3 regions of the Cytobacillus sp. FSL W7-1323 genome follow, and region 2 is predicted to be linked to each of the others. Evidence: riboswitches for the same ligand, from Rfam matches in the RefSeq annotation. Region 2 holds a riboswitch; each other region holds the start of a gene.
What was found. A riboswitch is a leader RNA that binds a small molecule or an ion and turns the genes downstream of it on or off. The one in region 2 is predicted to bind thiamine pyrophosphate.
Positions count from the first base shown of each region.

Region 1: it holds a riboswitch for thiamine pyrophosphate, as region 2 does, so the genes downstream of both, thiW (energy coupling factor transporter S component ThiW) here and MKX67_RS01850 (3-oxoacyl-ACP reductase) in region 2, are expected to answer to the same signal.
Region 3: it holds a riboswitch for thiamine pyrophosphate, as region 2 does, so the genes downstream of both, MKX67_RS11880 (YkoF family thiamine/hydroxymethylpyrimidine-binding protein) here and MKX67_RS01850 (3-oxoacyl-ACP reductase) in region 2, are expected to answer to the same signal.

Region 1 covers NZ_CP151998.1:2,384,039-2,395,112, forward strand. Annotated here, with positions in the region: gene MKX67_RS12205 (NAD-dependent epimerase/dehydratase family protein) at 1-654, opposite strand, end outside; gene MKX67_RS12210 (aldo/keto reductase) at 836-1,660, shown strand; gene MKX67_RS12215 (FAD-binding oxidoreductase) at 1,732-2,847, opposite strand; gene pepF (oligoendopeptidase F) at 2,909-4,699, opposite strand; gene MKX67_RS12225 (hypothetical protein) at 4,830-5,612, shown strand; gene MKX67_RS12230 (FMN-dependent NADH-azoreductase) at 5,966-6,592, opposite strand; gene thiE (thiamine phosphate synthase) at 6,738-7,346, opposite strand; gene thiM (hydroxyethylthiazole kinase) at 7,346-8,155, opposite strand; gene thiD (bifunctional hydroxymethylpyrimidine kinase/phosphomethylpyrimidine kinase) at 8,155-8,961, opposite strand; gene thiW (energy coupling factor transporter S component ThiW) at 8,930-9,451, opposite strand; TPP riboswitch at 9,523-9,615, opposite strand; TPP riboswitch at 9,659-9,766, opposite strand; gene MKX67_RS12255 (shikimate kinase) at 9,893-10,399, shown strand; gene MKX67_RS12260 (hypothetical protein) at 10,449-11,074, opposite strand, start outside.
Region 2 covers NZ_CP151998.1:339,003-350,076, reverse strand. Annotated here, with positions in the region: gene MKX67_RS01880 (alpha/beta hydrolase) at 1-739, opposite strand, end outside; gene MKX67_RS01875 (DUF6176 family protein) at 852-1,196, shown strand; gene MKX67_RS01870 (hypothetical protein) at 1,533-1,853, opposite strand; gene MKX67_RS01865 (glycosyltransferase family 2 protein) at 2,008-2,607, shown strand; gene MKX67_RS01860 (polysaccharide biosynthesis protein) at 2,648-3,643, shown strand; gene MKX67_RS01855 (IclR family transcriptional regulator) at 3,841-4,602, shown strand; gene MKX67_RS01850 (3-oxoacyl-ACP reductase) at 4,825-5,580, opposite strand; TPP riboswitch at 5,673-5,774, opposite strand; gene MKX67_RS01845 (glycosyltransferase) at 5,860-7,395, opposite strand; gene MKX67_RS01840 (AarF/ABC1/UbiB kinase family protein) at 7,513-9,177, opposite strand; gene MKX67_RS01835 (polyhydroxyalkanoate synthesis regulator) at 9,207-9,509, opposite strand; gene MKX67_RS01830 (disulfide oxidoreductase) at 9,950-10,369, opposite strand; gene MKX67_RS01825 (thioredoxin domain-containing protein) at 10,372-11,058, opposite strand.
Region 3 covers NZ_CP151998.1:2,317,143-2,328,216, forward strand. Annotated here, with positions in the region: gene MKX67_RS11870 (MMPL family transporter) at 1-1,655, opposite strand, end outside; gene MKX67_RS11875 (TetR/AcrR family transcriptional regulator) at 1,814-2,383, shown strand; TPP riboswitch at 2,590-2,693, shown strand; gene MKX67_RS11880 (YkoF family thiamine/hydroxymethylpyrimidine-binding protein) at 2,781-3,389, shown strand; gene MKX67_RS11885 (ECF transporter S component) at 3,386-3,997, shown strand; gene MKX67_RS11890 (energy-coupling factor transporter ATPase) at 3,972-5,537, shown strand; gene MKX67_RS11895 (energy-coupling factor transporter transmembrane component T) at 5,534-6,319, shown strand; gene MKX67_RS11900 (PLP-dependent aminotransferase family protein) at 6,456-7,871, opposite strand; gene pdxS (pyridoxal 5'-phosphate synthase lyase subunit PdxS) at 7,986-8,873, shown strand; gene pdxT (pyridoxal 5'-phosphate synthase glutaminase subunit PdxT) at 8,876-9,466, shown strand.

The DNA.
Region 1 (11,074 bases), 2.0 Mb from region 2:
CTGAACAATCTTCATTAGTTGCTCTGAAGAATAAATACAAACCCCTTGTTTCTCCATATCAGTGATACATTTCATTGCTAGAGCAACATGCTTGGCTTCAATGGCATATTTCATTTTTTTCTCGTCATTCAATAATGGCGACAAAAGTTGATACAGCTTTTTACCCGCAAGTTCCCCTCTACGCTTTTCTAATCGTTCTCCCATTAACAATGAAGGCCTTACAATCGATAATGCAGGTAATGACAATGTTTTTAGTTTATCTTCTAGTAAGCCCTTAATCCTTGGATAGAACAATTTAGAACGAGCATTTGCATTGATAGAACTTATAATGACAAAATGTTCAACCTCATGACTTTTCGCTAATTTTGCCATCGTATAAGGATAATCTACATCTACTTTAATCATTTTCTCTTTTGTTTTTGCTTTTTTAATGGTCGTTCCTAAACAGCAATAAACGTGATCAACACAAAAATGTTCGGCATATTCTTCTAAATAATCAAAGTCAATGACTAATTCAATCAATTTTTCATGTTTCATATGAAGCGGTGTTCTAACAATAGCAATCACTTTCTCATACGAATCTTGTAGTAATAATTTTAATAATTCTTGCCCAACTAGGCCTGTTGCACCTGCTATCAGCGCAGTCTTTCCCATCTTTAAACCATCCTTCTATATTTTTTCCTTTCATTCTATGATACATGGAAACGGGTACAGATAAAAACAAAAAGTTTGAATTATTGTGCATTTATTGTTTTTTTCTAGTCACGAAGCTTTTCTTTTTGCAAAAATTACATCATATGCCATAATATGACCATAACATTAAAGGAGGTACTACATGAATACAATTACTTTAAACAATGGAGTAGAAATGCCCCAACTTGGCTTTGGTGTTTGGCAAGTGCAAAATGAGGAAGCAACCGCTGCTGTGCAAACAGCCATTGAAGTTGGGTATCGTTCCATTGATACAGCGATGATTTATCAAAATGAAGAAGGTGTCGGCAAAGCCATTAAAAATGCTGGTATTGCTAGAGAAGATCTATTCATTACGACAAAAGTTTGGAATACTGATCAAGGATATGAACAAACATTAAAAGCGTTTGACGAAAGTCTAGAAAAGTTAGGATTAGATTATGTTGATTTGTACTTGGTTCATTGGCCAACACCACAATTCGATACTTATGTAGATACATATAAAGCACTAGAGAAATTATATAAAGATGGTCGTGTAAAAGCGATCGGCGTCTGCAACTTTCATATTGAACATTTAGAACGTATATTAAATGAGTGTTCAGTCAAACCTGTCTTAAATCAAGTAGAATGTCACCCCTATTTATCACAAAACGAATTAAAGGAATTTTGTAAGAAACATGATATCTATGTTGAGGCATGGAGCCCCTTACAACAAGGCGGGGAAGTATTACAACTTGATTCAATTAAAGAAATAGCCAACTCAGTAGGAAAAACACCTGCCCAAGTAGTTCTGCGTTGGCATTTGCAGAACGATACAATTGTTATTCCTAAGTCAGTTACTCCTTCTAGAATTAAAGAAAACTTCGATGTCTTTGATTTTGAGCTTTCGCAAGCACAAATGGAAACCATTAATAAACTTAATCGCAATGAAAGAAAAGGACCAGATCCATCGGATATGAATGTTCGCTAATATTCTTTCATCAATAGGATAAAGAGGTAAGTGCTATAATATTCTTATATTTGCACCTCCCTCTTTTTTTATTACCTAAAGGCGTCTTTAATATTATATAGGGCTATATCAATATCTAATTCCTCGCCACTTACAAGCTTTGCTAATTGCGCACCTAAATACGGACCAGATGTTAATCCAGATGCTCCTAAACCATTGGCAGCATATAGTTTCTCGTACCCAGGAACTTGACCTATAACGGGTAAAAAACCAGGTGTATACGGTCTAAATCCCACTTTTGTCTCAACAAGAGTTGCTGCTTGTAAACCAGGTGCCACAGTCAACGCTTTAGATAATACTTCAAGCACGCCCCCCGCTGTCACATTCGTATTAAACGGATGTTCATCCTCATGTGTCGCACCAACAACGACTTTACCATCTTCAAAAGAGAGTAAATAATGATTTGTTGGAGGCTGAACCACAGACCATTCAGATGTGTCTGCATCAGGTACGTGAAGATGGGCAATTTGTGCTTTTTGAGCGCTAACTTGAAAGTTGAGCCCTATTGGCTCTAATAATTCCCTTCCCCAAACGCCGGCGGTTACGATGATTTTATCTGCATGTAATAGCTCTCCATTCACCTTTACCCCTTCTAGTTGACCATTTTCACTTACTAAAAAAGCTTCACCATGGATGATATCTGCGCCATATAGTTCGGCGGCTTTAAGCAGCGCCTTCCTAAGTTTACGCCCATCTACTCTAGCCGCTCCACTCACATATACTGATTGAAAATCTTGCGACAGTGGTGGAAAGGCGTCTCTCGTTTTTTCTTGATTATAGCTTTTGATTTCACCGATTTCTGGTGCATCTTCTCGCCTTTTTATCGCCCTTTCTATCATCTTTTCAATTTTTGTTTCGTCGTGATGTAGACTAATCGCACCTACTTTTTTATAACCGGTGTCTTGATCAGTTTCTGCTTCAAGTGCTGGAATTAATTGTTGATAATACTTTGCTCCCCCTTTAGCAAGCTGATACCACGCTTTGTTTCGACGTTGTGACAACCATGGGCAGACGATACCCGCAGCTGCTTCTGTCGCTTGCCCTGCATCTTGCCGATCGATTACTGTCACCTTAAAACCAGATTTCGCTAAATGGTAAGCCGTAGATGCACCTAGTATGCCTGCTCCAATCACTATCATTTGTTGCATATTTTTTTCCTCCATCATGGATAAAAGACGAAAGGCAATATGCTTTCCGTCTTTTTTCTTTCTAGCTTAAGCTTGCGAACTCTTCCACAAGCTCTTCAAACGTTTGTAACGCTTCGTCAATCGGTTTTGACGTCGTTAAATCCACGCCCGTATTTTTTAATAAGTCTAATGGAAATTCTGAACTCCCGCTTTTTAGAAACTCAAGATAAGTCTTTAATGTTTCCTCATCGCCATTATAAATCTTCGTTGCTAATTGAATGGCTGAAGCATAACCTGTCGCATATTTATATACGTAAAATGGTCGATAAAAATGCGGAATTCTTGACCAACCATATTTTACCTCTTCATCTAATACAAGGCTTTCCCCGTGATAATCTTTAAATAGTTGTTCATAAATACCATTAAACACTTCTGTATTTAACGTTTTACCTTCTTCTGCTAATTGATGCGTTTTCCATTCAAATTCACTGAACATGACTTGTGTAAAGAATGTGCCTTTAAACTGATCAATAAAATGATTAAGTAAATGTCGTTTAATGTCTTCATTGGTTTCGTGATCAAGTAAATATTTTATTAAAAGTACCTCATTTACAGTTGATGCAACTTCAGCGACAAAAATACTGTAGCCTGCCGTAATTTGCGGCTGATGCTGGGCACTCCATTTACTATGAACACCGTGGCCACATTCATGCGCAAGTGTAAACATACTATCAAGATCATCACGATGATTTAAAAGTATATAAGGGTGTACACCATATACCCCCATATTATAAGCACCAGAGCGCTTTCCTTTCGTTTCTCTTACATCAATATAACGATGTTCTTTAAACGATTGCAATGTAGAAATATACTCTTCCCCTAGTGGCGCTAACGCTTTACACATCGTGGCAAATGCCTCTTCATATGGAATCTGCATATCGACATCTTTCACAAGCTGGGCACTTAAATCGTATTGTCTTAATTCATCTAACTGCAATAACTCTTTTCTTAATGCTGTATATTTGTGCATCGTTTGCAAATGGTCTCTTGTGGACTGAATAAGATTATGATAAACCTCTTTCGGAACATTATCACCAAATAATGCTTTTTCTAATGCAGAAGGATACTGCCTTATTCTTGTGGTTGTAACATTATTCTTGATCGCTGCTGATAAAGTCGAGCCGATTGTATTTTTAAGTTGTACATAAGGCTTATAATACGCTTTATACGCTTCTTTCCGCTTTTGTCGATCATCACTTTCAATTAATTTCGCATACATTCCTCGTGTAAGTTCTACTTTTTCACCATTATCATTTGTTACGAGACCAAACTCAATATCAGCATTATTAATCATATTATATGTATTTGATGGTGCAGAAAGTGATTCACCGAGTTGTGATAATAAACTTTCTTGCTCAGTTGAAAGCACATGCGCTTTATAACGAAACGATTCGAGTAAGTCTTCTTCAAAATATTGCAGCCCTTCTTCTTCTTTAATATAAGCTTTTAATGTCGCTTCATCTAAGCTAAGTAAAAACGGCATAAAGAAAGAAGTTGCACTACTTACTTTTACACTTAGTTGTTTCGATTGATCTAATAAACTTTGAGCACGACTATCCCTTGTATCAACATCAGATTGTAACATCGCATAAGCATATACTTTACCAAACAAATAAGATAAATCTTCCTGCTTCTTTAGAAATTGAAATAAACTTTGCCCATCGCTTATTTCCCCCTCGAACCCAGCTAACTCCTGCGCTAACGACTGAATGGATTCATAATCCTTTTGCCACTCAGACTCCTCACTATAAATATCAGTGATATTCCAAGTTTCTTCTACGGGAATCTCTTTTCGACTAGAATAGGTCGTCATAATTTTTAACACTCCTTAAATAGTTCATTTTTTTGCTCATATGCGTTATATTAACTAAATATATTCTATTTCGCCATTCTTAAACCTTTTTATAGTAATTAATAATGGAAAAAGGAAAGGAGATCCAATCATGGCTATTACATTACCTCATATCGAGGATGCGAATCAAACTAATTATCTCCCACCTCAAGGTGAGATTCAACCGTTTGAATCTAAAGAAGAATACGAAACTAAGTTAAAAGAATGGAAGCTGCCTGCCAAGAAAACGTTTTGGTTTAAACAAAAAACCCATCAACGCAAAGTAGAAATTGTCGGCTATCAAGCATACGGTGAAGAAGATGATCATTACACCATTGTAATCAAGTTCCAAGATGGAAAACTAAGTTGCATTCATCCGGCTTATTTAAAAGAAATGCAAGCAGGCAACTTTGGTAAAGAAGCTTTTGATGCTGCTGGACAACCAAACACCGCACAAATAGAAGAAAAACAGGCCGATGAAAAAACAAAAGAGCAAGCGCCAACACCGCCGAAAATCACAGCTACAAAAACGAAAACAAAGAAAAAAGAAGCAGCTAAAAAAATCCAACTTCCTGAAGATAAGGTCGCTTTTTCAGCAATTGTGAAGCAATTTGCGCTAAGCTATAACCATTTCACTGAGGACCATGATGAAGTCATTGTGCTCGATGAGGTTGTCATTCATCAAGACGACCCTTTACCAATTGGACTAGCTTGGTGCAGTCACTCTAAAACATTAAAAAAACAAGAATTAGCTATCGGAGACAAACTTTCCTTTAATGGCAAAATCGTCAAAAAGAAATTACCAAAAGCCCAAGACGATGTCAATGAAGAGCATAAAGTAGAAGAAACAGTACCTTATAAAATAAACAATCCTTCAAAAATTGAAAAACAATAGCAAACAGAGTGAGGCCATTCCTCACTCTGTTTTGTTCTACTTTAAGATAAGCAAGTAAGCTCGTAACAGATTGGGTACTGATTCGACAAATAGTTCCTCAGCAATCATTCATGCTTGTAGTTAAAAAACATATTTAACTGCGTATACGTTTTTATCTTACTAGCTTGTTTAAAATGTCTTCCTGTTTTGAATCCTAACCTCTTTACACATCATCGAGTTGTGTGATACTGGTCAAGTTTATTCAAGGTTTACACAAAGAATGAGCGACCGTGATTTCCTAAATACAAGTTTTAGGACGTCCTTTAGACAAAAAAAGCACCTCTACAAAAATATAGAGATGCTTTCGTATCGAATTAGAATTGAGCAGCAGCTTTAGCTACGTTTTGTAATCCTTCTTCAATAATATCTTGTGTACGATCTGGGTATTGGTTATGTCCTTCAATCACTACTTCTGAAGGAGAAGTAATGCCCCAAAGGCTGATAATTGTTTTTACTAAGTTAACTGCCATTTCGCCAGCAGCCATACCTTCTAGTGAATAATCAGAACCTCTAGCATTTAAAAGCATCACTTTCTTGTCGCCAGCAAATCCTACTGGACCTTCAGCAGTATATTTAAACATTTTACCTGCTTGAGCTAAGTAAGAAACATAGCTGATCAATGGAGCTGGTACAGTTGAATTCCAAAGTGGGAATGCGAAAACGATTTTATCAGCATCAAAGAACTGATTTAAATACTTCTCAACTAGCGCCGCACCCTTTTCTTCTGCAGCAGTTAATTCCAACCCTTGGTTCTTTTTAAAAGTACCATTGATTGCATCATTACCATAGTAAGGCATGTTTTCTTCAAAAAGATTCAATTCCGTAATATCATCTGATGGATTTGATTCTTTATATGATTGTAAAAATGCATGATACATTTTTACAGAAATTCCAGCTTCAACTGGACGATCACTTGCGTTTACAAATAGAACTTTTGCCATTATGTGAAGACCTCCGAATGTCGTAATAATTTATTCGAAATACACTAAAATGAAATATCTCGAACCAAAAGTAATTTTAGTATATTAATAGTATCTTGTCAATGGAATAAGTTCTCTTTAACTACACTTATGATATTTTTTAGGTCTAAAGGAATAATTGAAGTAAATCTCGAGCTGACTTTTCTGGATTTTTAGATTTACTAATTGCTGAGACAACAGAAACACCTGCTAACCCTCGATTTTTAAGCATTTTTATGTTTTCTAGTTGAATACCACCAATAGCGACAGCAGGAATATCAATCGCTGCAATGATTTCCTCGAGCATACCTGGTGCTAATAAATCAGCATCTGATTTAGAAGTTGTCGGAAACACCGAACCTATTCCAACATAATTTGCTCCTTGTTCTTGAGCAAGTTTCGCTTCCTCCACATTGGATACAGAGATACCAACTACCATATCATCAGGAACAATCTTTCTAACGACGGCACATGGCAGATCATCTTGTCCAACATGCACACCTGCTGCACCTACCGCTAAAGCGATGTCTACTCTATCATTAATAATCAGTGGAATATCCAATGGTTTTAATATAGATTGTAATATTTTCGCCTTTTCATAAAAGAGTTGACCATCCGCTGTCTTCTCTCTTAATTGAACGATGGTCACACCACCTTTTACACCACTTCGAACAATATCATATAATTCATTGTTTGCTATTTTATCATCTGTGACTAAATATAAACGGTAATCCATTAGTTTTGCCTCACTCCATCTAGCCAAATGGCTGCATTCATTGTACTAATCGTATCCATTAGCTTCACTCGAAATGAACCTAACCCTTCACCGGCATGTAAGCTCTTAGCTGCGATTTCCCCTGCTAGACTCATAGTAGCCATACCAATAACAGCCCCGTCAAACCAATTTTCTGAAACAGCAGCAGCAGTTGCTACTAATGAAGCTGTCATGCAGCCAGTTCCTGTTACCTTCGTCAAAAGATAATCTCCATTATCAATCACAACTAATTGCTTCCCATCTGTAATGACATCTTCTTTTCCACTAATAACAATGAGACAGTTTAGGACTTCAGCTGCCTCCTTTGCAAGTGCTTCAGGTGCTATTTCAATAGCCCCTGCATCAACACCACGCGTTTTTGTATTCTTACCAATAAGAGCAGAAACTTCAGAAGCATTGCCGCGAATAATGGACACTTTTATTGTGCTAATTAGCTCTTTTGCCTTATTTGTGCGATAAGTGGTTGCACCAACACCAACTGGATCAAATATTACTGGGACCCCTTTTTGATTGGCAGTTTGTCCAGCTTTAATCATTGCCGCAAACATCGCATCATTAATAGTACCAAAATTAATTACGAGCCCATCTGCCATCATAGCCATTTCTTCTACTTCTAAGAGTTGGGTGGCCATAACAGGTGAACCGCCCATTGCTAGGGTCACATTTGCACAATCATTAATAGTTACTGTATTTGTTAAATGATGAATGAGTGGGGTATGTTCTTGTAACTGCTGAAAGACTCTCTCAACTGCTTCACTTGAAATCGCCATTATCTTTCCTCCATCTTTGCTTTGTTGTATAACTCATAAAAATGATTTGTCGGACCATGCCCATGACCGAGTGCTAGGCTATGCTCAATCGCTATGGAAATATAATTTTTCGCAGACTGTATGGCCTCAATAAGTTCTTCCCCTTTTGCTAACCCAGCAGCAATGGCAGATGATAGAGTACAACCTGTACCATGGGTGTTTTTTGTCTCTACTCTTCGACCATTAAACCAGTTGAAACTTTGTCCATCCCATAATAAGTCATTCGGTTCTCCTTCTAAATGTCCACCTTTTAATAAGACGGCTTTTGGCCCTAATTCATATAATTTTTTACAAGCTTGCTCCATATCATCAACCGTGCGAATTGTCATACCCGAAAGTACTTCAGCTTCAGGAATGTTTGGCGTAATTACAGTCGCAAGTGGTAACATTTTCGCTTTTAATGCTTCAATAGCTTGTTCCTTTAAAAGATGATGTCCACCTTTTGAAACCATAACAGGATCTAACACAATCACTTTTGGACTATAATGATTTAAACGGTCTGCGACGATTTTTACAGTCTCACTAGATGACAACATCCCGATTTTGACAGCATCAACTTGGATATCATCAAACACAGCTTCTATTTGGTCTTTTATAATATTGATTTCTATATCCTGTACCGAACGTACCTCTACTGTATTTTGAGCGGTAATCGCCGTAATGACGGACATGCCAAACACACCATTGGCGGAAAAAGTTTTAAGATCTGCTTGAATCCCAGCTCCTCCTCCTGAATCAGAACCTGCGATCGTTAATGCTGTTTTCATTGATGTAACCTCCAATAGCTTTATTCTTAATTAATACTCTTAATAAACCATATCCTAAAATTGCTCCAGTAAACGAGCTCACCATAAATGCTGGTAGGAATCCGAAAAGGGTTGCTTCTTGTCCTAAAAGTAATGTACTAATCGGATAAGTCGCTACTGCCCCTATCATTCCTGTTCCAACGACTTCACCTAGTGCTGAGAAGCCAATTTTTTTCGTTTTTTGATAAAGGAACCCTGCAAGTAATGCGCCAATCATACTCCCGGGGTAGGCAAAAACACTTCCAGTCCCCATCATATTTCTCAATGTAGATGAAAGAAACGCTTGACTAACGGCATACCATGGTCCAAGAAGTACAGCAGATAATACATTCGCCAAGTGCTGAATCGGAAAAATTTTCGCTATTCCAATCGGAATAAAAATGAGACTACTCGACACAGTAGTGATGGCTGCAATCGTTGCCGTCATCGTCATTTTTTGGATTTTATTCATAGACCTTTCCTCCTTTCGATAAAAATAAAAAAGCCGCTATTTTGAATAAGCGGCTTTGGTCATCATGATATGTATGACGTCACTCGCTTCCCTACGCTAGTATTAACTAGATCAGGTTCAAAGGGTTCATCTCAGCCAAGTATTTGGCACCCCTAGCATTTATTCATATATAAAAAAAATCCTCTACTTCCAAAAGGAAGCGAGGACGACTACATCGACACACTTCCCTCCACTGGTACAAACCAGATCAGGTTCAAAGGGTTTTGAACGGCATTCAATCTCAGCCTCTATGTGAAGGCACCCCCAGTGAAAACTTATAATATATGATGTCAATATAACATGAAATGATAGAAATGAAAATAAAAAACATTGGATAGAAACGATGTTGCGACATAAAACGTTATGATATGATATTTTATATAACATTCGGGAGGACAGTCTATGGAAGATAAGAGTATTGTACTTATTGGGTTTATGGGGGTCGGAAAGACATCCATAGGAACGGAATTAGCTAAGAAATTACAGTGGGGTTTAATCGACACGGATGAACGCATTGAACAACAGTTTGGGATGTCAACTTCAAAAATTTTCCTTGATCATGGTGAAGAAGTTTTTCGAAAAGCTGAAAGCGAATTGATTGAACAACTATCTGCCGAAGAAAAACAGATTCTTTCATTAGGCGGCGGCGCCTTTTTAAACAGTAAGAACCGCGAAATTTGTTTACAAAACAGTACCGTTGTCCTTATCGAGCTCTCATGGGAAAATTGGCTCGATCGATACCCATTGATTAAAGATACAAGACCGAAATTGAATGGTCTTTCTACTGACGAAATGTATCATCTCTACAAAGAAAGACAAGCTCATTATCAACCATATCATCTAAAAATCAATGTTGACGGGAAAACAGCTGAAGAAGCTGCTGAATTGATTGTTAGTGGGATAGGATAAAGCTTGTGATGATTATGGTTATAGTTCATTAGAATGTTTCTTTTACTATCTAAGTAATTCGCATTATCCTAAACGAATTTATGAAAGCCGGGCACTCCCTTGCTCGGCTTTCATTTGTGTTTGGTTCTAAATATATTGCTGAATAACTCCCTTTTTGTGAGGCGGTTATCTCTGGTTTTCTTTCTGAGGGACTTGCTAAACCCTTTTGCGAGGCGTTCATCTCTGGTTTTCTTTCTGAGTGAATTGCTAAACTTTTTTGCAGGGCACTCATCTCTGATTCTCCTTTTGAGGGACTTGCTAAACCCTTTTGCGGGGCGCTCATCTCTGGTTTTCTTTCTGAGGGACTCGCTAAACCATTTTGCGAGGCGCTCATTTCTGGTTTTCTTTCTGAGGGACTTGCTAATCCCTTTTGCGAGGCGCTCATTTCTGGTTTTCTTTCTGAGTGACTCGCTAATCCCTTTTGCGGGGCGCTCATCTCTAATTCCCCTTCCGAGTGACTTGCTAAACCCTTTTGCGAGGCGCTCATCTCTAGTTTTCTTTCCGAGGGACTTGCTAATCCCTTTTGCGAGGCGCTCATCTCTGGTTTTCTTTCTGAGGGACTTGCTAACCCCTTTTGCGGGGCGCTCATCTCTGATTCTTCTTCCGAGTGACTTGCTAATCCCTTTTGCGGGGCGC
Region 2 (11,074 bases):
ATGTAGTCGTCATTTCCCTTGTAGTTAAGACATCCTTATTTCCCCACAAAAGAAAAGTCTCTGCTTGAATATTGTTTATTTCTCCTGTTCCCTCAGCTGCATCATTATCAATATCAGTTATATTAAACACATTAGCTGCGTGTGCAACATCCATCATATTCCTTTGTTGTATTGCTGCTTTTATATATCCTTCAAACCGTTCTCCTAATGCCTGCCTGCCTTTAACAAACATCAACTGTTCTATCGCTTCGGTAAAAAAAGCAAACTCTTTCATCTTCTGTGCTTCTACTAACCTATTTAACATTGGATCTTTTTCTATTGCTTCTCTTGTTTGATAGCGCTTATTGTTTTCATCATAGGCTGGATATCCACCGGCTGGCATGGAGGCGAGCAAAACCATTTTTTCAACAAGGTTTGGATACATTGCTGCAAATTGCAACGCAATACCACCTCCATTTGACCAACCAATGATTGTTATTTTATTTAAAGAAAAATGATCACAAAATAATTTCAAATCATAAGCGAATGTCTTAAAATCCTCTATTGGCTGATTGTAAGTAGATCGGCCATAACCTCTTAAATCCGGGGCATAGACCGTATACTTTGAAGGTATTTTCTCCAAAAATACGTCCCAATGATTCGCTGAGGCATAATTGCCATGAACGAGAAGTAGAACCTTCTCTCCCCCATCCTTTTTCAGATAATCATACACTTCACCGTTACTTAACCTGCATTCCATTTAAACACCTCTACTTTCTCCTTTAAACCTCTCATACTATTCGATTAAAGCTATCTTTATTCCTTTTTATGTTAAAATATTACATAAACATTCTAATAAAAGGAGAGATTGTATGAACGTTGAACTCACACGTTTTAAGGTTAAAAAAGGAAAAACAAAAGCTGTAGACGAATGGTTACAATTCCTTAATCATCATATGAAAGAAGTACTCCTCACACTTGAAGAAGAAAAAATGTATATTGAAACGATTTTTCGCGAAGTACAAAACGAAAATGAATATCTTTACTGGTATTCTGTACAAGGTAGGGATGGGATTGAAGTGACTGAATCCACCCACTGGGTAGATAAAAAACATCTCCAATATTGGCAAGATTGTATAGATGAAACCTACAAACCAGTTAATTTAATTACCGAAGTCGTTATGATCCCAGAGAAAATCAGAGCAAATATGACTTAGCTTAAATAGGCTAAGCACTTTTCACCTTCCGTCCATATAAGAAGAACGAAATGAGTCCTAATACGGTATATAATATAACAGCATTCACCATACTACCTACCTCAAACCAATACGAAACCGGAATTATTATCGCAGCGGACGAAAAGATAAAGCCTATGATCATCTGCTTTTTTAAGCGCGCGCAAATCATACCTTGGATAATAAAAGCTAGCGGAAAAAGGACATAAATCCCTAATAATAAGATTTTGCTAAACGGAAAAAATGAACATATCCACGTAAATATAAAAATACATATAGAGGGAAATAAAACTCGAAAAAACATCTTCATGTCAGTGTTCATCCCCTTCTTTTTATAGACAATATTATAGCCTTCCACCAAAACCACAATAAAACAAGATAACCGAAAACACTATACAACGCCCATAGTGCACCATCAAAAAGCTCATGAAGGAAAAACTCCCCTTCATTCATTTCTTCACCGCGACCAATAGCATTGAATATAGAAATAAAAGGGATTGTTAGAACAAAAAAGATGACGAATAATGCTGTTTTTCTAATTTGTTTCCTCCATAACATTCTTAACGCCATCATAAATGAAATAAACAAAAAGAGATAATACAATAGCCAAAACCATAACGGTAAACTCACCATAAACATTCCCTCACCCCTCTTGAGTGTAATATTACACCAAAAGAAATTTATTGTAAATAATTTCTTTTTATGTCCTAAATTCACCACTTTTAATTAGGCGCATACACTAAACGATATAACACCTGCCCCAAAATCATGCATAATAAAGTGAGGAAAAGTCATGAGATTCAGCTTTTTATCCCCGGTTTATAATAGTGAACAATGGGTTCGCTCGATGCTTGATAGCATTCCTAAAGAATATGCCGATGAAATCATTGTTTGTGATGACGGATCAACCGATCAAACATTAGTGATGTTAAAAGAATATCAACAACAGTACCCTCAACTAAAAATCTTAGAAAATGGGGAAAATCGTGGCGCTAGCTATTCGTATAATCGTTGTATCGAAGCCGCAACTGGAGATTATATTGCCATTATTGATAGCGATGATATTTATTTACCAACCATTCGTGAAGTACTCGCTAAAATAGATGGTGAGTACGACATTTATTATTACAGCATGGTGACAAAGGATGGCCAGCTCTTTCAAGCAACGGAAGAAAATTATCGTGAATGGTGTGGGCAATTTAGGATCATTAAGAGAAGCTGTGTGGGAGAAGCGAGATTTTCTGAAAGACCGGATATGGCGGGGGACTGTGATTTTCATCAAGCGCTCTTAGACCAAAACCCTTCAGTGCACATAACAGGAATTATCGCTTACTGGTATAACTATCCACGAATAAATTCCGAATATTATTTATACTATTTTGGATTAAAGTAAGCCCATTGTGGGAAATGACAGAAAGGTGCGTTCCATACTTATGTTTAAAAATAAAACGCTATTAATTACAGGTGGAACCGGCTCGTTTGGGCATGTGGTGTTAGAACGTTTTTTGCATAGTGAAATAAAAGAAATACGCATCTTTTCTCGTGATGAAAAAAAACAAGATGACATGCAAAAACAGTATGCAGATGGAAGAATCTCTTATATCCTCGGCGATGTTCGGGATATGAGTACTTTATTACCAGCTGTGGACGGGGTTGATTACATTTTTCATGCAGCAGCCTTAAAACAAGTACCCTCATGTGAGTCACATCCGCTAGAGGCGGTGAAAACGAATATTCTTGGCACCGATCATGTATTAAGTGCAGGAATACAAGCAGGGGTAAAGAAAATTGTCTGCCTATCAACGGACAAAGCAGCCTATCCAATTAATGCAATGGGAATGTCTAAAGCTTTAATGGAAAAGACATTTATCGCTAAATCGAGACAAGCTAACGCTCGTGGTACCATTATATGTGGCACAAGATACGGAAATGTCATGGCATCAAGGGGGTCCATCATTCCGCTACTCATAGAACAAGTAAAGGAAGGAAAGCCGCTAACTGTTACGCATCCTTTAATGACCCGTTTTATGATGAGTTTAGATGAGGCTGTCGAACTCGTATTGTACGCTTTTGAGAATGCTTGTAATGGGGATATTATGGTACAAAAATCGCCTGCTGCCTATATTACAGATTTAGCACAAGCGATTAAAGAACTTTTTCACGTTAACCTTCCTTTAGAATTAATTGGCACACGGCCGGGAGAAAAGCTCTATGAAGTTTTACTAACAAAAGAAGAAGCAGCGAAAGCTATTGATCTTGAAGGCTTCTATCGCATTCCTCGAGATACCAGAATAGAAACTGATACAAACTCTGTAGAAGAATATCACTCCAATAATACTTATCGTCTCTCTGTAGCTGAACTAAAAGAAAAACTACAATCATTATCCTATGTTCAAAAAGAGCTAAAAAAATGGAAAAGGTTAAATTAATATATTTGACCGCTCCCTATTTTTCGTGAGTTGAGCACCTTCATTGACCAAGTTAATAATCGCCAACTCACTTACTATTCTTATATATACTGAATTTATAGGGATATCCTACCAACCCTCTAAAGGAAGGTTGTTGTTTGATGTAGTTTCTGATAAATTAGGATTCAACATGACTAGCATATTGAGGAGTTACATACATGGAAATACAAAAAAGTAGTACGATGATACAATCCTTGCAAATAGGCATTTCTATCATCGAATTAATCTATCAAAAAGATACCCTAATGAAATTCTCAACCATTCAAGAAGAAACCGGTATTACGAAAAGTAATTTATATAAATATTTAAATACACTTACGCAATTGAACATGCTCTATCGTGAAAAAGGGACAAACCTGTATTATCTTGGAAGCAAATTGATTCAATATGGTACAGCCGCCTTTGGTAGTCGTGATATTGCCGATGCAATCACTCCGTATATGCAGGAACTTTCTTCGCTTACTTCCTGCACCGTTTCGTTTTCATTATGGACAAACAACGGACCTATTACGACAAAGATTTGTCATTCGAATGAACCACTTCATATTGGTACACAACTAGGCGGAAGCTTACCACCAACATCTGCCGCAGGGAAGATTTTCTTAAGTTTCTTAAACCCAGTACTGACAAAAGATTGGCTAGGAGACGGGGAAGCGATCGATAACGCAGAATGGCAAATGATTCAACAATCGAAAATCTCCTTCGCTACCGAACCTTTAATTCCATCGATTTCTTCGGCTTCCGTCCCTTTGCTAGACTACCAGAATCAATTACTCGGTGCAGTGACAGTTGTTGGATTTAACGATAAGATGCCTAAGGAAGCATCGGATCCGATGAGCAAGCAACTGCGGAAGTTTCACCTACAAGCATCTTCTATGTTTGGCTATCGATATAAACAAGGAAAAATTGAACAATACTGATTGAACGTTCAATCGACCGTTTTAACATCTAGTAGAATAAAATACTAGTGAGAAAATTAAGTTATTATTTTAAAAATATCCTTTTCTGCGAATAAATTGGAGTTTAGCTTCGACTTAGTCTCACATTTGCTGATATAAGCTCTTTACTGATTTATCAACCTACAAAATAAGTCCATTTATTGAAAAAGGCCGCCATAAACAAAGATGACGACCTTTTTTATCTTAGTTCATCGTCAATCCATGATCAACGACTAGATTTTGTCCCGTAATCGCTCTAGCGCCTGGAGAGGCTAAGAAAACAACGGCTTCCGCTACGTCTTCTGGTTTTGTCACACGGCGGATAGCAGAGTTATCAGCCACAATCGCAAATACCTCAGGGGTAGTAACAGCACTTGCATCCGTTGTTTCTAATAATCCACCGGAAACCATATTCACATTAATATCATACTGTCCGAGCTCCTTGGCCATATTGCGTGTAAAGCCAATTAATGCCGCTTTGGCTGTTGTATATTCATGGTAGGCAATGACTGGGTTCTGGTAAAGATTCGTGCCAATACCAATCACACGGGCTTGCTGTGAATCCTTTAGAGCCGGAAGAGCAGATTGAACAACATTTAAGCTTGCTTTTATCGCGCCTTCAAACTGGGTTTGATAGCTAGCCCAAGATAATTCCTCTACTTTCGCCTGTGCCACAGGATCAAATTTAAATTGAACTAATGCATTATTTACAACGATATCCAAGCGACCAAAATGAGCAATTGTGTCTGCTACCATTGCTTTTACTGCTTGATGATCTCTTACATCAGCTTGGATAGCAAATGCACGATCTTGTCCGATTTTTTCAACTACTGCATCTGCTTTTTCTTTATTATTAAAATAATTAACGACTACTTTGTAGCCCTCCTTACCAAACTTTTCAGCAATTGCAGCTCCTAATCCACGACTTGCTCCTGTTACTAACACGACTTCTTCTCTCACGCTATTCCCTCTTTTCAATAGATGTAATTAAAAATGTTCAGGGAAACAAAACAAAAGGCTCCCCGAAAATGGAGAGCCTACCATACATATGCATATAGTTGGAAGATGCTCCCTACGATCGTCTTAACGAACAGGTTCTAAGGGTCAGGTTTTAACCTTCTCAACTCATTTTCTGAGTCCCCCTGCAACAATTTTTAATTATTTTTAGTTTAGCATACAAATAGTTTCCTAGCTATGAATCGAAGTTCATTTCGAAACTGACCATTTGCTTTATGTTTCTCACCATTGTTTTAAACGGGGATTCTTATCTAGAATCGATTCATATTGTTTCTCATTACCATAGAGGCTATTCGGGTCAAGCAGCTTATATCTCTCATATTTTTCTAATCGATCTTTTTCTTTTGCCCAGCCTAAATGCTTGACTCGTATTGTGGATAAACTGTGGGTAAGTTGGAAGATGTTTTCTGGAAATCTCCCACAATGCTGTGGTGTTTCTTTCCAGACAGGCTGAAAGGTTGATCTAACTCTTGCTAGAAATGGACGGTATAAGAAATGTGCTTGCCAGTATTCATCTTCACGATAATGGTCTTCATCCCACATATCATACAGTCTAAAACAGTACAGGTCGATAGTATCCTGTTTAACAAAGTCATCAATATAATCAATAAAACTCTCCTCAAACCATTCATCTGCGTCAAGATTTAATACCCAACCTAAAAAACCATTCGTTGCTTCTAACCACTGTTGTTTTCTTAGTTCCACTTCATTGGCAAACTGGGAGCTTGCATTCTTGACCAATTTAATTGGCATACCTTTTAGTTCTTGCAAGAAAATCGATATAGTCTGATCAGTACTAGCATCATCTATAATCACAGCTTCATCGATAAATGGCTTTACTTTCTTTAACATCGTTTGTAAATAACGACCTTCTTCATTCTTCACAATCATCGATAAGCGAATTTGATGGCTTTCTGCTTTTTCTGGATAAATAGGTAGTTCGCTATAAGCATACTGACATTTTTCTTTAAATGCGGGTATGCCTGTAAGGTCAGAAGAACGATAAATATGATAAGCTGGCAGATGTGTGTCTACATGTAGATCCAGTCCTAATGCCACAGCTCTCACACAAAAATGTCGATCTTCTCCCCAAAAACTGAGATTTTTAATTTTACTAAAATGAATACCTGCTAACAAAGCTTTCCTGCTAATTAGCGTGCACGCACCTAATCCTCCTACTTCATAAACACCTGGAGTTTGTAACTGTTGAATAAAAGCCTCGGTTTGAACGGCCTTTTCTTCGTCTGTTATGGCACCTTCATCCGCCTGTCTCCAGTGGGTATATTCATCTGTTAACCACACCTGCGGATAAGGAATTGTCCCCTCTTGCCAAGCCGTCCAAAATACCTCTGAAACAATTTCTTTTTTCGTGGAAATAAGTGTATGAAGGGTATTCGGGTGTAAAAGCAAATCAGAGTCAATTAAAAACAAATAATCAAATTCTTCAAATTTCGCCTGCTCAATAAGCATATCTTTGAAGCGAGCAACCTTCCAGATGAGAGCATCATTCCAGAAATGGGTAAAGTCGGTACGAATATAGATACTATCTTCTTTTGCGGATAAAATCGCAACATCTTTCTTCCATTTGGCAAAATGACGTAGTAGTCTACTTGATTCTTCATTCTGATTATCATCTATGAAAAGATAATGAATCTCCATTGTATCCGTTTTTAAATTGGCTAAGGATAGCAGAAACTCTTTTAAAATATCGGGTTCTTGATTAATTGGACTGCCAATGAGAATTTTTGTATTAACCATAAGCAACATTAACGTTTATTGACAAAACCGTTCACCTCTCTACACTATATTCTCACCATGAATTGCTTGTGTAGTGAAATCAGAAAAATTCTACCCAAAACAAAAAGCAGAGAGTCGTCAGAATCTCCCTGCTCTAATGATGGTGTATATAAGAAATAAGAACATTAATATCGCAATGACGAAGCCGATTTCTACTGCTGGTATATTCCATAGGAGAGATGATTGCCTGCCAAGGGCGGAACCGATAATTAAACCCACCATTATAATGCAAAATGCTAGCAACACGATACTAAATGCTAGCCGGTTGCTGATACGATCAATTCTCGTTAGAAATTTTTCACTGTTTGGCAAATTCAGTTCGAGCGGGATTTTTCCCTTTTTGATAAGGGCAATCAAATCTTTCAAATTATACGGCGCTTCCTTTAGAATATCAAAATACTCCCCGATATGAGCTAGCGAATCTTTCGCCAAATGATCAGGTCGATATTTATTAATAATTAATCGTCTACCAAAAGGCTCAGCAATTTTTAATATGCTTATATTAGGGTCAAGTTTTTCAACAATACCTTCCATTGTTAACAATGTTTTTCCCACTAATGTTAAGTTTGTTGGGATATGTATATGATGTTGATTGGCAACGGAAAACAAATCATTAACTGCCTCGCCAATTGATATTTCACTAAACGGAATATCATAATATCTCTCTCTTAGTAAATCAACATCAATTTTTAAAAGTTCAACATCGACATCATCTTGGACAATACCCATTTTAGTGATGGCTTTAATGACTCCATCGGTACTTTGCCGCAACATGGCAATAATTAATGATGCTAAATTTTCTTTCATATCCTCAGTTAAACGTCCAACCATACCAAAATCCATGAAAACAATTACATTTCCTGGTAATACACAAATGTTACCTGGATGAGGATCTGCATGGAATACACCTTCCTCTAATATTTGCTGGAGGATGCCTTCAACGATTCTTTCGGCGATCAGTTGTTTATTAAACCCTTGTTCCGCCAAACTTTTATTTTCAAGGATGCCGCACCCTTCAATATATTCCATAGTTAACACTTTTTTCGTCGTATATTTCCAGTATGTTTTTGGGATTTTATAATGATTATTGTCTTCAAATTGATTGGCAATTTTATCTGCATTACGACCTTCAAGTAAATAATTCAACTCATTTAACAATGCTTTAGAAAATTCTTTCATCATTTCCACTAACTGATATTGCGATGCCCAATGTAGCCGTTTTTCTGCGATTTTAGCAATTTCTATCAAAATTTCTAAATCTGTTCTCATGGTCTTCTCAATATCAGGCCGTTGTACCTTAACAGCTACTTTTTCACCAGAATGGAGGACACCATAATGGACTTGACCGATAGATGCCGATCCTAATGGCTCCTCTTGAAATTCTGTAAAGAGGTCATGTAGTTCTTCCCCTAGTTCGGTTTCAACAATTTTTTTTACCTCTGCAAATGAAAATGACGGGGCATGTTCCTGCAATTTTTCCAATTCCCTAATAATTGATTCCGGAAAAATATCTGACCTTGTACTCGCAATCTGACCAACTTTAATAAACGTCGGTCCAAGCTCTTCTAAAAACAGACGAACACGTTCACCTGTCGTCTTTTCATGAATTTCCTCTTGCTTTCGCATGAACATACGTTTAGGTAGGGACAATACTTCATGCAAGCCTAATTCTTTTAAGAGATAACCAAAACCGTAATGAGAGAAGGCTACGGCAATTTCACGATAGCGATGAATATGACTCATCTTTGGTTTGAAAATGGCAAAAACCTCCCTTAATTCTCTTCTCGATTGTTTGCCTCAAGTGCTAGAATCCGTTCCTCTAATCTTAAGACATCATCCTTTGTAGCGATATTCAAATCATGCAATAAACTAGTCATTCGTTGATGGGCTTTGTCGTCTATCTGCGTTTGCTTCTCTTGGCCTTTCGCCCTTACCTCCTGCATAAAATCCTTCGCTTCCTGTTTTGTTAACTCTCCTCTTTTCACTAACTCATCCATCATTTCTTGTGCACGGTCTTTCCCTGCTGCTGCTAAACCTAACCCTAACATCATCCCTTGTTTTATTGGGTTTTTCATCTCATTTCCTCCTTTAATAAATGGCAGATTTTCACTAACATTATTTTACCCATTTTCAAGTAGATTAAGCATGAAAAAACATATATCACAAGTTGTTCTAACAGATGGTAAATTCAGAGATAGTTAGAAAATTAATCGAAGAAAATGCAATGCCTCACAGACCTTCATTTTTACGCTCATGTCCAACCCTAGAAAGTAGATGAAGAGTGGGCAAGTCGGATTAAAGCGGAAGTGCTCACGGAATTTGCGGATGAATGGCGATGTCCGATTTACATACAATTCTATTCGTGATTTTCAAATGAATTGTGTGCATATAATGAGATTTTACGCTTGTCTCATGTCAAGCAGCTTCCCCTTCTTCCATTTACAAATTCACAACCGATTTCTACTCTATTACGAACAAAACAAAAACCCCGTACAATCATATGTACGAGGAATGTTTATGATGCTTGATTGTCTTTTTTTATCATCAGGCAAAAGAAGATAATAAGCGTGAAAGCCGTTAATGCCAAGAAAGGAATGGTGATAAAACCGAGCCAATTGATATATTGGCCACTACATGGTACACCGCTTGAACATGGGGTGACCTCAGCGAGTCCAGGCACTTTTTGTACAAGATAATGATAGAGAGAAATACACCAGCCAATAAACGCCATTGGTAGCGCAAATCTTCGCACAGAAATATCTTGATAGAACGTACCGATCCCCAAGATTAAAACGAGTGGATACATGAATATTCTTTGATACCAACAGAGCTCACAAGGAATAAACTGCTTAATTTCACTAAAGTATAGACTACCTAATGTTGCTATGAGTGCAACCACCCAAGAAAAATACAACATGATTTGATTTTTCTTCATTCTTATCCCTCTAACTCTTCTTCAATCAAACGTTTGATTGAATCATAATTAAATGGATCTGTCACCATTTTATCGTTAATCATAATCGTCGGTGTGAGCTGGACTTCATATTCACCTACGAGTGAAGTGTCATGATTAACCGCCTCTATTGTTGCGCTTTTTTTCATTTCTGCCAATAGATCTTCTAGTGGAATTGACGTCGTTTCTGCAACGACTTCCTCTAGTACTTCCGTTGTTAACCAGACAGAATCATGTTGCCCACTCTCTGGCTGCTTATCAAACAAACCTTTATGGAATGCCCAGTATGCATCAGGTTCCAATAGATGAACAGCTTCGGCTGCAACTGAACCTAATTTAGACTCATCGCCATGGAAGAGCACATTGATATAAGAGAAATTCACTTGATTCGTGTCTACATAATCTTCCACTAATTGCGGATAAATAGTCTCACCCCATTGTTTACACGCTGGACATTTAAAGTCGCCAAATTCTACGATTTGTACAGGTGATTCCGCCTTGCCTAAAACAGGCTGTCCTTCAATAGGGGGTGCATTTTCAAAAGATGTATACTCATCCTTTTCATTTCCTTGATTGTTTATGAACACCATGATAACAACTGCGATAACGACAATAATCGTAATAAAAAATAATAACTTCATCGGTTGGAATTGATTTTTATTTGTGCCCATACTGCTCTCCTTTATG
Region 3 (11,074 bases), 2.0 Mb from region 2:
AGATTAATCCAAACAGAAGATTGTATTGTTAATAATAAGATAATCGGTAATGATAATGATTTGAATGTGACAAGTAACACGAATCCAACCGCGATAACGGTTAAAGTATTTACTAAAGAATTATCTTCTGTAACCGTTGATTTCATATCATAAAGTGCAACACTTTCGCCTAAAGTTAACGCTTGATTACCAAAATACTTAGTACCTATTTCCCTTATCTCTTCTACTAATTGAAAAGGAATATCTCCTTCTGTTCCTGCATCAGTATTAATGATGATTCGACTGTAATTATTGGATAAGAATTGTTCCTTTGCTTCCTCCTCTAAATATTCTTGCGGAATAGTCGAACCAACCATATTCGTGTAGCCAATTACATTTGAGACATGGTCAACCTCTTCAATAGATGCTATCATTTCTTTTTCTTTACCTATTTCATTATTAGGTACCAATAATACTACAGCGGTTGATTCGCCAAATATTTCTTCTACTTTTTGGATGTCTTGCCCTAACCTAGTACTGTCAGGTTGATCCCCCATTCCATAAGTAAATGAGGTTTCTTTTTGTGCTAAAAAGCTAGGTATAACGAGAAGTAAGACGAAAATCAAGACCGGAAACCTTAACTTTAATGTTTTTTTTCCAATACCTTTAAAATTTGGTATTAATGATTTGTGCTGTGTTTTTTCAATCCAATGATGGAATAATAATGTAAGTGCTGGAAGGAATACCATCACACTTATAAAACTTAAAATTATTCCTTTAACAAGGTTTAAACCTAGGTCTGATCCAATCTCAAAATCCATAAACAATAATGCAATAAATCCAAATAGAGTTGTAGATGCGCTCGAGGCAATGACACTAAACGATTCTTTCATAGCTAGTTTCATAGCTTGATTTGGCTCATGCCCTTGTTTACGATAATCTTGAAAACTATGTAATAAAAAGATAGCGTAATCCAAGGAAACAGCTAACTGCAAAATTGGTGCGACTGATTGTGTCACAAAGGACACTTCTCCTATAAAAACATTACTCCCTAAATTAATAATTACCGATACACCGATAGCCGTTAAGAAAAAGAGCGGTTCAACCCAAGAGTTTGTCGAGAGAACTAGTATAATGATAATAATGGGAATAAGTATCCCTGCAGCGAGTAACGTTTCTTGCCCTGTCATTTTCTGCTGCGTAGCTGTATTTGCAGCTTCGCCAATAAGTGATCCCTTCTCACCAATTATTTGATATATATCTTCTGTTGCTTCGACCTCTTTGCCACTCTCAATGGTGACAGAATAAAGAGCGTGATTATTTTTGTAGTAATTTTCTATTGTGCCTTGGTCTCCGGTTTCTATTGGTGTTCTTATGTCCATCGCATCATCTAACCACATCACATCAGTTACACCTTGAACCTTATTTAATTTCTCTTTGATAACGAGCGCTTCTTGGATTGTTACATTCTCAACCATTACGCTTGTATTTGGAATGCCACTAGTAAACTCCTCTTCCATCACTTCTAAAGCAACGGTAGATTCAGCTTCTGCTGGGATATAATCTTTCATATTATAATTAACATTCACAAACAGAAATCCAATAGCAGAAAGCACTGATAACAAAAAGAAAATGATTGTTACAGATTTTTTATAACGAATAATAAACTCAATCATTATTGGTTTCCCCACTTCTTGATGTTGAAATTCTTTTACAGTAACATTATACATACCACTGTGTTAGATAAACAACAAACAGTTGTGTAAAAAATGTTTAACATCCAACATTTAAGCGTACTTTGTTGGATTTCTCTAAAAAAGTGAGGGTTGGCATGATGAACAAAAAATTGGATCGTCGGAAACAATATACTCGTATGGTGTTAAAGGAAAGTTTAATGGTATTATTAAGAGAAAAAGTAATCTCCTCCATTACCATTAAAGAATTATGTCAAAAAGCAGATATCAATCGTTCTACTTTTTATAGTCATTATCGTGATCAATTTGATTTACTCCAGCATATTGAAGATGAGATTTTGTTAGAATTACAGGTCACTTTAAAACAGTACAACCATAATGAGACAAATGAAACTTTTGCAATGACAAAGTATTTATTAGATTATGTTTATAAACGTAGTGCTGATTTTCTTGTTTTATTTAGTGACCATGGTAACAAAGCTTTTCAAACGAGAGTGATTGATACTGCACAATCAATCATTATTAATAGTTTAAAGGAAGAACAGCAGGTCATAAATCTAGATAAATCAAAATATATGATTTACTTTGTAATTAGTGGATGTATTTATGTAATTGAAAAATGGTTAATGAATGGGATGAAAGAATCTCCGGAAGAAATGACAACCATTATTACTGAAATTAGTAATCGGGTTATTCTTCATTCTAAATAGTATGCGAATATATCAACATTCTTCACATCAATATTTTATTCACCTCTACTATATTGCGATTTAAACTGTATTCCTTACTCTTTTGCATCATTTACGTATCAATTAGTAAATTGTATTTATCTCTACTACATTATCAATTGACAAGTATTGGTTTACAGATAATGATTTTTTGCTTATGATAGGATAGACGAACAAATAAAATATATCGAATGCGCTAGGGGAGCTATATTTAATGGCTGAGAAGGCAATTGCCTGACCCTTATAACCCGATCTAGATAATACTAGCGTGGGGAAGTGCAGTTGGTCAGTGTATTCTCTTTTTTTTCTGCATAGCCAAACTGCATTCCATCGGGGTGCAGTTTTTTTTGTTCAAAAAATGTTAAAAGGAGATTTTTGTATGAATCAATTATGTGGAACAAGTAGTATCGTAGGTTGTCAGTTTACGCTTTCTCCAATGAGTGAGAGGTATGTGGACATCATCTTATTTGCCCTTAAAGAAGTGAACATGTCAAAGGTGTGGTCAGAAACTGATGATGTATCTACTTGTATCCGTGGTAAGCAAATTCATGTTTTTGATGTAGTGAGGGCAATCTTTTTACACGCAGCTAAAACAGGAGAACACATCGCTATGAGTGGTACCTTTTCGATTGGTTGTCCAGGAGATTCAGCAGCAGATGTATACATGGACGAATCTGACATTGCCTTGAACAAGGATGATACAAAAGAAATAGACCAGCTTGCAGGTTGTAAATTTGCCCTCTATCCCTTAGGGAGGGAAGATTATATGGAAAAAATTTATGAGCAAATTGATTGGTCCAAGGAGACTGAAGTAAACGTTAGCCATAGCCATTATGCCACAAGGCTTGATGGCAAGGTGAATGATATTTTTAACTTGTTACAGAACGTTTTCGATCAGACCAAGCAAGATGTATCTCATGTGACAATGACATTCACATTATCAGCTAACAGCCCTACTGGAAAAGCTAAAGAAGTGAAAGTCTCATGATAAAATCATGGCGTCTGAAAGATATTGTTCTCATGTCAGTCCTGGGTGTCGTATTTGGCTTTATTTATTTAGGGTTTTTTGGGGTCGGTAAAGTTCTTGTTGCCATCCTTACCCCGTTTGGGTTTGGACCCATTGGTTATGAATTGATTTATGGCATATGGTTTATTGTATCCATAATAGCTGCTTACATTATCAGAAAGCCAGGCGTTGCTTTTACAGCAGAAACCATTGCTGCTATTACCGAAGTACTTGTCGGCTCAACATCTGGACCCACTTTAATTCTTTCAGGGATGGTGCAAGGATTAGGGGCGGAAATCGCTTTTGCTCTGACAAAATGGAAAAATTATCAACCTCGTATTCTCGTTTTTTCAGGTGTCAGCGCTGCATTTATTAGTTTTCCTTACCATTTCTTTGTATCAGGTTTTCATGCCTATGAATCCTGGCTTATTATGACAATGTTTGTTATACGTCTCTTAAGTGGAGCTATCATTGCTGGTTATTTAGGAAAAATATTAGCAGATCAACTAGCGAAAACTGGTGTTTTAAATGGGTACCCTATTGGGAAGGAGGTACTAGCAAGGCATGGAAAATCATCAACCAATTTTTGAATTAGACTCTTTCTCATTTTCCTTTGATAAACACGATGAGCCTTCTGTAAATAATGTAAGCTGTAAGTTATATGCAGAGGAAGTGACTTTATTACTTGGAGCAAGTGGTTCTGGCAAAAGTACACTTACACTATGTTTAAATGGTCTATATCCTGAGGCGGTTGAAGGTTTTACTTCAGGGGACCTTTTATATAAAGGGAGAAATATCTCCTCCTACCCTAAAGGAGTAATAAACCAAGAAATAGGCATTGTCTTTCAAGATCCAGAAAGTCAGTTTTGCATGGTTCGTGTAGAAGATGAATTAGCATTTGTGTTAGAAAACTTGTCTATTCCCAGATGCCAAATGAAACAAAGAATAGAACATGTGCTAGATATTGTAGGATTATCACAATATATGAAACATAACATTCACCATCTTTCAGGAGGACAAAAACAAAAGGTTGCGCTAGCTTCTATCCTTTTAATGGACCCTCAATACTTAATTTTAGATGAACCTACAGCAAATTTAGATCCGATATCTAGCCTCGAGTTTATCGAGACAATTATTAAGATTCAAAAACAACAAAGATTTGGTTTGCTTGTAATTGAACACGAAATCGATGACTGGGAACCATACGCTCATCGGTTGGTTGCGCTTAATAAAAAAGGAGAAATACTTTTAGATAGTACGCCGAAGGAAGGTTTTCAAAATCATTTACATAAGTTGACGAAGAATCGTATAAGAGTTCCTAAAAGGTATGAAAATAGGAAAATGCCTAGTCGACCATCAAGTGAAAAAGAAAGTACAGAAGTAATCGTCAATCTTAAAGATATACAATTTAACTATAAAAATAAGCAAATCCTAAATGAACTTTCCTTTTCAATCAAAAAAGGGGACTTTTGCGCAATAGTTGGCGAAAATGGTGCTGGTAAATCTACTTTATTACAGTTAATAGCCAAATTAATTAAGCCCGTATCAGGCTCAATTGATTTTTTAAACACTCCATTAAGTAATTGGCATGAAAACGAATTGTATAAGAATATGGGCTATGTATTTCAAAATCCTGAGCATCAATTTATTAACCAAACTGTATACGATGAAGTGTGTTTTGGTATCAAGCTAAGTGGCTATTCTACAGAAGAAACAGAAAGAATGGTTCATCATTTATTAACCGATTTTGATCTCTTATCTGATAAGTGGAAAAATCCATTTTCCTTAAGTGGTGGCCAAAAAAGAAGGCTAAGTGTAGCAACGATGTTACATTCCAAACCTGATTTACTTCTATTCGATGAACCAACATTTGGACAAGATGCCTATACGACCTCTCAATTTATGCGTAAAGTCATGCACCTAAATGATAAAGGGGCCACCATCGTTTTCGTTACACATGACATGGATTTAGTTGATTCATACTGTAATAATGTCTTGGTTATGCAACAAGGAAAGATCGTTTATGATGGTACACCTAAAGCACTTTGGCGAAAAACTGACCTTTTAGAAAGAGCCAGATTAAGGATACCTTACCGCTTACGGTTGATAAATGAAGAGATGACGATATGATACACTCATTAAATCCAACCATAAAAGCTATTACGGTTATCTTACCTGCCATTTTGTTGAGCTTTTCCTTTGATATTATTACACCAGCGATTATGTTTATTTATATCCTGATACTTACCTTTTTCTTCAGTAAACTGAACATAAAGAAATGGTTGTTTTACTTTATACCGATGTCCTTTTTTGCGCTCGGGTTAGCTTGGATGACAATGCTGTATACGGATGATAAGTACGCAACTGGTCCTATTTTTTTTTCGTTCTTTTCTTTTGATATTAGGATGGGTAGCATTATAGTTAGTATGAGTTTAGCACTAAGGTCATTGTGTTTTATAGGGTTATCTTTACTCTTTGCTTTTACAACTGATCCAACAAAATTTATGTTAAGTTTAATGCAGCAAGTTCGCCTTTCACCTAAGTTAACTTATGGTATTTTGGCAGGGTATCGCTTTGTTCCAACCTGCAAGCACGAATTAGACTTGTTAAAGAAAGCTCATCGTGTTCGGGGCCTTGGTCGTGCAAAAGGATGGAGAAATCGCGTGGAACATACGAGACAATATTTTATCCCCCTATTAGCTGGCGCCATTCGGAAGGCTGAAAGAGTCGCAATTGCAATGGAATCAAAAGGTTTTACAGGGTCAAAAGATCGAACCTATTATACTGTAATGAAAATCAAAGCGACTGATTACCTATTTTTTATCATCATGCTTATCATATTAATAATCGCCTATTACGTCTCCTATCGATTGGGTACACTTAATATATTTGGCCATCGGATTATGCCCTAACTTTACTCGCTAAAACCTTTCTAAGTAAAATTAACAACGAACAAGTTCAGTTATATGATAAGAATTTGTTCGTTGTTGATTATCTTAAAGTACTTAATTCTAATTTTTTTATTGAATCAAGCAAAGATAGATTTATCTAATCAATCTCATCCATCCCCCACGCTTTGAACAATGCTTTCAAGCTGTGTTCCAATTGCTCTTCAATAATACCTGCAAAGCCTAATATAATTTGCGGTTCTTTATCATCTCTTCTAATTATGGAGTAATTAGATAATGGATAAATTTTCAAGCGCTCTCTTTTTGCGCGTGCTACGAGTTCGCTTTCATTCATTCCGTTCTTGACAATCAATACGACATGTAATCCAGAGCTTTCTCCCATAACTTCTAATTGCGGAAAGGACTTGAGTACGTTTAGAACTATTTCGACCTTTCTTCTATAAACTTTTTTCATCCGGTTTAAATGCTTTTCAAACTCCCCGTCTTTCATAAATCCACTTAAAGCATTTTGGTCTATTCTCGAAACCGTGCAATGATAAAAAGATAATTTTTCTTTATAAGATTTAACAAGGGGTTTTGGCAAAACCATATAACTAATTCGCAATGATGGAATAAAAGATTTAGAAAAAGAGCCTAAATAAATAACCTTTTCCCCTCTGTCCATACTTTGCAGAGACGGTATCGTTTTTCCGTTATAGCGAAACTCGCTGTCATAATCATCTTCAATAATGTAGCGATCATCCTTCTCTGCTGCCCAATTCAACAATTGTTGTCTTCGTTGAATCGGTAAAACGGTTCCATAAGGGAAATGGTGTGAAGGTGTCGTATACAGGATATCTATAGGTGATTTTTTTATGGCGTGAATGTCGACTCCTTGTCTATCCACTAACAGTGGATACACTTCATATCCGTAATTATGTAGTATCTTCATCATTAAATGGTAACCTGGGTCTTCCACCCCATAGACTGTATTTTTATCAAATAGAAAAATCAGCTGTTGTAAAAGAACTTCTACACCTGCGCCAATTACTATTTGTTCAGGCTTGCAAGTTACGCCACGGGAATGATATAAGTACTGCGCAATTTCCTGCCTTAAATCAAGTTCCCCTTGGTTTTCACCAAGCAGTAATGAGGACTGATGAACCGGTTCAATATGTTGTTTCACATACTTTCGCCATTTATCATATGGAAAGTGAACAGTATCAATTTGGCTCGGGTGAAAATCATAAATCGCGGTTTGTTCTTTAGGATAAACACCAACTGTTGAACCTTCATTCTTCATTTTACTTTCGATATATTCTAAGTCTGTTAATGGTAATATAAAGTAGCCTCTGCGCGCTTGTACTTCAATATAACCTTCCGCTTCAAGCTGTTCATACGCTGTTTGAATAGTATTTTGACTTATTTTTAACAAGGTGGCTAATTTTCGTTTAGATGGAAGCTTATCTCCTTCTAGTAATCTTCCCACTGTTATTTCGCCTTTAATATAGTCATATAATTGCTCATATAAAGGTACATCACTGTCTCTTAACAACTCACAAGCTAAGTAATCCATCTAACTGCCCCCTCTAACTGATACTATAAAATTATCAAAAACTGATACTTACAATCATATCAGTTCCTTTTTATACTAATAAACAAATCTGAAAAATGCAATGGAGGAATGAAAATGAGTCAATTAGTAGGTACAGAAACAGTAAAACGCGGGATGGCACAAATGCAAAAAGGCGGTGTCATTATGGATGTCGTCAATGCTGAACAAGCAAAGGTCGCTGAAGCAGCAGGCGCAGTTGCTGTTATGGCATTAGAGCGCGTGCCTTCGGATATTCGTGCAGCTGGAGGAGTCGCTCGCATGGCCGATCCAAGAATTGTAGAAGAAGTGATGCAGGCAGTGTCTATTCCTGTCATGGCCAAAGCTAGAATTGGACATATTGTTGAGGCACGAGTGTTAGAAGCAATGGGTGTTGATTACATAGATGAGAGTGAAGTATTAACCCCTGCAGATGAAGAGTACCATATTTTAAAAAGTGAGTTTACGGTTCCATTTGTGTGTGGATGTCGTGATTTAGGTGAAGCAGCAAGAAGAATTGGTGAAGGTGCATCCATGTTAAGAACGAAAGGTGAACCGGGCACAGGTAATATTGTTGAAGCAGTAAGACATATGAGAAAAGTTCAAGCACAAATTCGGAAAATCACTTTAATGAATGATGATGAACTCATGACAGAAGCTAAACTCTTAGGTGCACCATATGATATCCTTCGTGAAATTAAGAAAAATGGCAAATTACCAGTAGTAAACTTTGCTGCTGGAGGGATTGCAACACCAGCAGACGCTGCTCTTATGATGGAACTTGGTTCTGACGGTGTCTTTGTAGGATCGGGTATTTTCAAATCTGAAAATCCAGAAAAGTTTGCTCATAGCATTGTGCAAGCAACAACGCATTATAAAGACTACGATTTAATCGGGAAGCTTTCGCAAGAACTCGGTGCTGCTATGAAAGGATTAGATATTTCTAAATTATCCTTAGAAGAAAGAATGCAGGAGCGTGGTTGGTAATGTTGAAAATTGGCGTACTCGCCTTGCAAGGAGCCGTTTCTGAGCACATAAAACAAATCGAGTCAGCCGGGCAAGCCGCTGTAGCCGTAAAAAAAGCAAGTGAACTATCATCACTTGATGCTTTAATTATTCCTGGTGGAGAAAGTACGGCAATAAGAAAACTAATTGATTATTATGAATTCAAAGCACCAATTCAGCAGTTTTCAGCAGAAAAGAAACCAATTTTTGGCACTTGTGCGGGTTTAGTATTACTAGCTAATGAGTTAGCCGATGGTAGTGAAGCGCATTTACGGTTAATGGATATAAGTGTAAAGCGAAATGCCTTCGGTCGACAAAAAGACAGTTTTGAAACAATGTTACAAGTAAAGGGCTTCACAGACAATGTTCCAGCAGTATTCATTAGAGCGCCCATTATTACAGAAGTAACAGAGCATGTGGAAGTGTTAGCTACATATGATAACCAAATTGTAGCTGCCAAACAAGATCATCTACTTGTTACCTCCTTCCACCCTGAACTGACAGAGGATAATCGTTGGATGAAATTATTTATCGAGATGGTAAAACAAGCACATCAAAAGGCTACCATTCATTAATCAAAAAAAGAGCCTTGCTACAGATAATTTAAAAAGAAATGCCCGGAAAAGTGCTGTTTTCTAATAGGGATTTTTCCGGGTTCTCTATGTATTTATTTACTCTCCTTTTCCTAACCTGCAAATCTATTTCTAATCGTGAGAAATTATCAATGGCAAGATGCCGAAACACACTTGCTTACTTCGGTAAAAATACGCTCCTTTCTTCGAGCCCAATTGTTTAGAAGAATAAAAAGTTCTTTTTACATATTTTGCAATAAATGCCTTTGGCTTTAATATCTTAACTTTATTAGCAATTCGGGACAAATTTACTTTAGTAAGGGACTACTAAACGCTACACTATATATGAAGTTATATAATAAATAGGGATCTATCTACAGAATTAAACCAAACCATGCTGCATTGTTTGATTGTAAAATGGTTTACACATTTACTTGCTTTTAATCATTGCAGCAGAAAAAAAATTTAAATTATGATTGAGATAATATAAAGTTGTATAAATGTATGAAAAATCCTAATTACCATATTTCTACTTAGTCTAATCTTTCATTCCGTAAAAAAGAAGCGGAATGACCGCCACTTTATGGTAGTTTTTTTCTGTTAATACCCCTTTAATGAAACCTTTTCTACAATTGTTTCGTAATATTTATGAATGGTGTGTTACTGTTAAAACGTAGATTTCTCAACGGCTTTGCGGAAAATTAGTAAACAATCAGGGCGTTTTCCAAAAAGGAGGGTTACTGAATGGCTTATATTGGAGTGGCATTTGCTTTAGCCGTAGCTATTTGGATAGGTTGGAAAGAAGACAAAAAGAAAAAGGTTGAATAAAAATGATAAAAAAACGGGTGCTTAACAATTAATAGAAATTTTCATTTGTATATAGTGAAAATCACCCCAACCGACTGTTAGTTGATTAACCACCTTAAGGTGGCTTTTTTTTAAAAAAAAAGCAGTAAAAGGGGGAGGTGACGAAGGTTTTATTCATGTTTTCATTCATTCTTTAAAAAGAACGAATCGTGCCTTATCACTGTTTCTTAACATGAATAATATACTAGGCCAACAAAAACGCAAAGAAATAGCCAGATTCCACATGGGTTCTGGCTTTTGGTAACTAACTGCCAATATTGAGGCGTTAAGTCTACTAAAATGTATGAGCTTTGTATATATATTTATCAAGTTGGAATTCTAATTTAAGGTAGGTTATTTGCTTTAGAGTTGCTGTTCTGTTCGCTTTACTTCTCTTTTTTATCTTCTTCTAACGCTTTCCCCTTTTTTTGAATCAATAAAATGATAATAGTGAAGATAATTATAAAAAATACAATACCGATGTTCGAAAATGAGATACCCTCTAATCTATTATCCAACCATAAAATATAAGCTGAAAATAAAATATCGTTAATGAAGGTGCCTATTAAATGAAAGAACTCGGTGCTTTTGAATTTCTATACGAATATCATATAGAAATGAGATTCATTCATAAGGGAATAACCATAAAAAAATACATACGGAACTTTTGAACTTTTAAATGGGTTAGCGACTACCTATTAAAAGTCTCTTAAATCATTATTTCAATTAGAGTAAAAACCAGCTAATCCCTAGACAGTACATTAG